DNA from 2 places in the Allobosea eneae genome. Region 1 is predicted to be linked to the other one. Evidence: predicted binding sites of a transcription regulator. Region 1 holds the regulator's gene; the other holds the start of a gene.
What was found. Region 1 encodes PhoB, which activates phosphate uptake and scavenging genes when phosphate is short. Its sites were predicted from a motif close to TGTCATNNANCTGTCAT; they were not measured.
Positions count from the first base shown of each region.

Region 1 (3,204 bases):
AGGCTCCGGCACCAGCTGGAGCATCCTGCAAGACGCGGACTGACGTCCGCTCCTCAGGAGGAGGGCTGAAGCTTCTTCTGCAAGAGCCATGACCTCGCGACAGCGTTGCCGATTGGACTCACTGCCACACCATCTGCGGCGATTGGCTGGGGAAAAGCCGAATTAGGATTCGGCGACTCTTGTGGCCGAGTCAGGCCATCTTGTATGGTCGTCTTCGTCAGATACGACATCTCGTGCGGCGTCTCCAGTATCGTCAGTCCCGGGCGTAACGGCTTCCGTTTAACCACGGACGCTGCCGGTATCGGATTCCGCCATGATCTCTCCCTATGCCTCGCCGGCCCGCCGGTGGGACATGACGAAGACAGGTGCAACCCCATGACCGAAGCCGGAGCCTGGACCGACGAACGCGTCGAACTGCTCAAGAAGCTCTGGAACGACGGCCTGAGCGCGAGCCAGATCGCCGCCGAGCTCGGCAATGTCACGCGCAACGCGGTCATCGGGAAAGTCCATCGTCTCGGCCTGTCAGGCCGGGCCAAGAGCCCGGGCTCGGCCGCGCCGCGTCCGCGCAAGCCGGCAGCCCGCCCGCCGAGCCACCCGGCCGGACATCAGAACGGCGGCGCCGGGCTGACCCGCGGCAACACCGCGCTCGCCCCGCAATTCGCGGCCGAGATCGAGGCCGAGGCGCAGGTCGAGCGCGAGCCGGCCCCGTCCGAGGACGTGGTGGTGCCGTTCTCCGAGCGGGTCACCATCATGGATCTGCGCGAATATATGTGCCGCTGGCCGATGGGTGACCCGACCTCGCCGGAATTCCGCTTCTGCGGCGGCCGCAGCGCGACCGGCCTGCCCTATTGCGCCTATCATGCTCGCATCGCCTACCAGCCTGCGGCAGACCGTCGGCGCGACCGCAGCAAGGCCATCCGCGCCTGAGTGCTCGCGACGCGATTGCATAACCATGAAAGCCGGCCGCAAGGCCGGTTGCTCATGGGCAGGACCAGAGGGCCCGCGCATGGCGACATTCGCGATCTATCTCGGCGCCGCGCTGGCCGAAATCGCCGGCTGCTTCGCCTTCTGGGCCTGGCTGAAACTCGGCAAGCCGGTCTGGTGGCTGCTGCCAGGCTTGGTCTTACTCGCCGCCTTCGCCTGGCAGCTGGCTTTGATCGACAGCCCCGCGGCCGGACGCGCTTTTGCCGCCTATGGCGGCATCTACATCCTCGCCTCGCTGGCCTGGATGGCACTGGTCGAGAAAATACCGCCGGATCGCTATGATCTCGCCGGCTCGGCGCTCTGCCTTGCCGGCGCAGCGGTCATTATCGCTACGCCGCGCTGACCAAAACGGTCAGCCGCGCGCAAACGTCTCGTCAAAGGCATAGCCGGCGCCGCGCACGGTGCGCAGCGGATCCTTGGAATTGGCCGGGGTGATCGCCTTGCGCAGGCGGCCGACATGGACGTCGACGGTGCGCTCGTCGATATAGACGTCGCGGCCCCAGACGGCATCGAGCAGCTGCGCCCGCGAATAGACGCGGCCCGGCGCCTGCATCAGGAATTCGAGCAGTCGGAACTCGGTCGGCCCAAGATGCAGTTCGGCCCCGGCGCGGCGGACCCGGCGGGTGGTGCGGTCGAGTTCGAGATCGCCGGCGGCGAGCAGTCCGGCGACATGGCCCGGCTTGGCGCGGCGCAGCAGCGCCTGGATGCGTGCAATCAGCTCGGGCAGCGAGAACGGCTTGACGACATAGTCGTCGGCGCCGGTGGCGAGGCCGCGCACGCGCTCGGTCTCCTCGCCGCGGGCGGTCAGCATGATGATCGGCACGCGCTCGGTGTCGCGACGCGTGCGCAGGCGTCGGCAGAGCTCGATGCCGGAGAGGCCGGGCAGCATCCAGTCGAGCAGGACGAGATCCGGCGTGTGATCGCGCAGGTGCAATTCGGCGTCGTCGCCGCGCGCCACGCTGTCGACCTCGAAGCCCTCGGCCTCGAGGTTGTAGCGCAGCAGCAGGGTCAGCGGCTCCTCGTCCTCGACGATCAGGATGCGTGCAGGCATAGGGTCTCGCTTTCGCTCAACCGCCTACCAGTTCAGCCATTGGCCGCCGGCAGGTCGACGAGGATGTTGGTGGTGTCGAGCTTCGGCCGAGTCTCGTCCATGGACTGGCCGGTGACGAGGTAATGGATGGTCTCGGCGATGTTCGTCGTGTGGTCGCCGATGCGCTCGACGTTCTTGGCGCAAAACAGCAGATGCGTGCAGAAGGTGATGTTGCGCGGATCCTCCATCATATAGGTCAGGAGCTCGCGGAACAGCGAGGTGTAGAGCGCGTCGATCTCGTCGTCGCGGCGCCAGACCTCCATCGCCTTCTGCTCGTTGCTGGCGGCATAGGCGTCGAGCACGTCCTTGAGCTGGGCCTGGACCAGGCGGCTCATATGCTCGAGGCCGACCACGGCGCGATGCGGCGGCGAGAACTGGCCGGAGATCGCGACGGCGCGCTTGGCGATGTTCTTGGCGAGATCGCCGACGCGCTCGATGTCGGCGGCGATGCGGATCGCCGAGATCAGCTCGCGCAGATCATTGGCGAGCGGCTGGCGCCGGGCGATGGTCAGCACCGCCTTCTCCTCGACCTCGCGCTGGAGATTGTCGAGGCGCTGGTCGGCCGTGATGATCTTCTGAGCAAGCGCGGTGTCGCGGCGCACCAGCGCGACCGTGGAATCGCCGAGCATGCGCTCGGACATGCCGCCCATCTCGGCGAGGCTGCGGCGCAGGCCTTCGAGATCGGCATCGTAGGAGCGGACGATATGTTGATCCGACATCGGGGCGTATCCTTCGGGGCTGGCCGACGACTGCGTGGACCTCAGCCGAAGCGGCCGGTGACGTAGTCCTGCGTCTGCTTCTTGTGCGGGTTCATGAAGATGGTGTTGGTGGCGTCGAACTCGATGACTTCGCCCAGATACATGAAGGCGGTGTACTGCGAGATGCGTGCCGCCTGCTGCATGTTGTGGGTGACGATGACGATGGTGAAATCGGTCTTGAGCTGCTCGAGCAGGTCCTCGATCTTGCCGGTCGAGATCGGGTCGAGCGCCGAGGTCGGCTCGTCGAACAGGATGACCTCGGGCTTCTGGGCGATGGTGCGGGCGATGCACAGGCGCTGCTGCTGGCCGCCGGAGAGGCCCATGCCGGAGCTCTTCAGCTTGTCCTTGACCTCGTCCCAGAGCGCGGCGCGG
Region 1 covers NZ_JBHSLW010000042.1:16,887-20,090, forward strand. The annotation lists gene ACFPOB_RS23700 (GcrA family cell cycle regulator) at 376-927, shown strand; gene ACFPOB_RS23705 (YnfA family protein) at 1,007-1,327, shown strand; gene phoB (phosphate regulon transcriptional regulator PhoB) at 1,337-2,035, opposite strand; gene phoU (phosphate signaling complex protein PhoU) at 2,068-2,793, opposite strand; gene pstB (phosphate ABC transporter ATP-binding protein PstB) at 2,835-3,204, opposite strand, start outside.

Region 2 (3,204 bases), on a different contig from region 1:
GCTCAATGCGACGCTGGAGCAGGAAGTCGAAAAGCGCTCGGCCGAACTGATGAAGGCCGAAGAGGCTCTGCGCCAGAGCCAGAAAATGGAGGCCGTCGGCCAGCTCACCGGGGGCATCGCCCACGACTTCAACAACATTCTCGCCGGCATCGGTGGCAGCCTCGAAATGGCCCAGGCGCGGATCGCGCAGGGCCGGATCGCGGACGTCGAGCGTTTCCTGACAGGCGCAAAAAGCGCGGTCCGGCGGGCCGCCAGCCTGACCGAGCGGCTACTCGCCTTTTCACGGCGCCAGACGCTCGACCCCAGGCCGGTCAATGTGAATACGCTGGTCAACGGCATGCTCGATTTGATCGCGCGCAGCGTCGGCCCGACGATCGCGATTGAGGCGGTCGGCGCCGCGGGCCTATGGACAGTGTTCGCAGATGCCGGCCAGCTCGAGAACGCGCTGCTCAATCTCTGCATCAATTCGCGCGACGCCATGCCGGATGGGGGCCGGCTGACGATCGAGACCTCCAATCGCTGGATGGACGAGCGGGCGGCAAAGGCGCGAGACCTGAAGCCGGGTCAGTACGTCTCGCTCTGCGTCTCCGACACCGGTACGGGCATGGCGGCGGAGGTGGTCGAGCGCGCCTTCGATCCGTTCTTCACGACCAAGCCGATCGGGCAAGGCACCGGACTTGGCCTATCAATGGTTTACGGCTTCGCCGGCCAGTCGGGCGGTGCGGCACGGATCTATTCGGAGCCCGGCAAGGGCACGATGATCTGCATCTATCTGCCGCGCCATATGGGCAAGGTCGTCGAAGCCGGCGAAGCCACCACGGATTCCGTAGTGCCCGCGCCGGCGGCCGGCGGAGAAACCATCCTGGTCGTCGACGACGAGCCTTTGGTCAGAATGCTCGTCGTCGAGCAGCTTGAAGAGCTGGGCTACGCCGTGATCGAGGCGGATGAAGGTCCTTCGGCGATGAGGATCATCGACAGCAAGCAGCCAATCGATCTGCTCGTGACCGATGTCGGGCTGCCGAGGGGCATGAACGGCCGCCAGCTCGCCGACGCGGCGCGCCAGCGCCGTCCCGGCCTCGAAGTGCTGTTCGTCACCGGCTATGCCGAGAACGCGGTGCTCAACCATGGCCATCTCGAACCGGGCATGCACATCATGACCAAGCCGTTCGAGATGGAGATCTTCGCGCAGCGTGTCCGGGACTTGATCGACAGGCGCAGGGAGGCGAAGCGCTGATGCCCGTCAGACGTCCGGCGCGAAATCCATCGCCACGCCGTTGATGCAGTAGCGCAGGCCGGTCGGCGGCGGGCCGTCGGGGAAGACGTGGCCGAGATGGCCGCCGCAATTGGCGCAATGCACCTCGACCCGGTGCATGCCGTAGCTATAGTCCTCGCTCTCCTCGACCGCGCCCTCCAGCGGCTGGTCGAAGCTCGGCCAGCCGGTGCCGCTCTCGAACTTCTTGTGCGACTTGAACAGAGGCTGGCCGCAGCCGACGCAAGAGAAGGTGCCGGCGCGCTTCTCGAAATTCAGCGCGCAGGAGCCAGCCCGCTCGGTGCCGTGGCCGCGCAGCACCTGGTACTGCTCCGGCGTCAGCTTCCGGCGCCATTCGGCGTCGCTGAGCTGGAAGGGGAATTCACGCTCTGCCGGCTTTCCCGTTTTGGCGAACATGTCCATCAGGCCCATGCGAGGCTCCTTTCCGTGCGCTCTTGTTCGATTGTCGCGCGTGATATGGGGATTTGTCTTCCTGATTTCAGCCCTCCGCAACATGGCGTGCTTCACGTTCGTGTTCGGCAATGATCGCTCGCTTCTCCGGCTGCCCGCCGCGTCACCCAACCGTCACGCGACTCCTCTAGTCGGCTCGCCATCGCAATGGGCGGAAACGAGGCTCTCGTGACGCAGACGATCCGCGCGGTGAAGCGCACGACGAATCTCGGCCTCAACACCGCCGTCCATCGCAGCAAGCCCCTGTCGCGCGCCGGCGTGCTGGAGCGGATGTTCACGCTCGCCTTCTCCGGGCTGGTCTATCCTCAGATCTGGGAGGACCCGGTCGTCGACATGGCGGCGCTAGCGCTGCAGCCCAGCGACCACCTCGTCGCGATCGCCTCCGGGTCCTGCAACATCCTGTCCTATCTCACCGCTGACCCGGCGAAGATCAGCGCGATCGACCTCAACGGCACCCATATCGGGCTGGGCCATCTCAAGCTCGCCGCGCTTGCCGAGATCGACGATCACGCGGTCTTCCGCCGCTTCTTCGGGCAGGCGCAGTCGAAGGCCAATGTCGAGACCTATGACCGCCTGATCGCGCCGCGGCTCGATGCCGTCAGCCGCGCCTATTGGGAGGGCCGCAACCTTGCCGGCCGCCGTCGCATCGAGGTCTTCGCCCGCAACTTCTACCGCTACGGCCTGCTCGGCCGCTTCATCGGCACCGGGCATTTCGTAGCCCGCCGGCTCGGCTTCGACCCCAGAGTGATGCTGGAAGCCAAGACGATGGAGGAGCAGCGGGCGCTGTTCGACCGGCATCTGGCGCCGGTCTTCGACAAGAAGCTGGTGCGCTGGCTGGTCCGCCAGCCGGCCTCGCTCTACGGCCTCGGGATCCCGCCGGCACAGTACAAGGCGCTCGCCGCCGACGGCGATGCCGGCATCCGCGCCGTGCTGCGCCACCGGCTGGAGCGGCTCGCCTGCGGCTTCGACCTCAAGACCAACTATTTCGCCTGGCAGGCCTTCGGCCGCGGCTATGGTCCGGAGCCGGATGCTGCGGTGCCGCCCTATCTGGAACGCGGCCATTTCGAGGCGGTGAAGGCGCGCGCCGGGCGCGTCTCCTACCATCAGAGCGCGATCACCGCCTTCCTCGAGAAGCAGCCGGCCGAGAGCTGCAATGGCTTCGTGCTGCTCGATGCGCAGGACTGGATGAACGATGCCGATCTGACGGCCTTGTGGGCGCAGATCACCCGCAGTGCCGCGCCCGGCGCCCGGGTGATCTTCCGCACCGCCGCCGACGAGCGCCTGCTGCCGGGCCGCGTGCCGGAGGCGATCCTGTCGCAATGGCAGTACCAGGAGGAGCGCAGCCGCGAGCTCGGGGCGCGTGATCGCTCCTCGATCTACGGCGCCTTCCACCTCTATGTCCGTGGAGCGGCTGCGTGAGCGCGGCGGAGGGCAGGGCGGATGCCGCCGGCCTGATGGACCGGATGTACCGCTTCCAGCGGCAC
Region 2 covers NZ_JBHSLW010000011.1:161,806-165,009, forward strand. The annotation lists gene ACFPOB_RS10770 (PAS domain-containing protein) at 1-1,234, shown strand, start outside; gene msrB (peptide-methionine (R)-S-oxide reductase MsrB) at 1,241-1,672, opposite strand; gene ACFPOB_RS10780 (BtaA family protein) at 1,889-3,139, shown strand; gene ACFPOB_RS10785 (class I SAM-dependent methyltransferase) at 3,184-3,204, shown strand, end outside.
Region 2: the regulator PhoB is predicted to act here: its motif matches at 1,822-1,838, upstream of ACFPOB_RS10780 (BtaA family protein).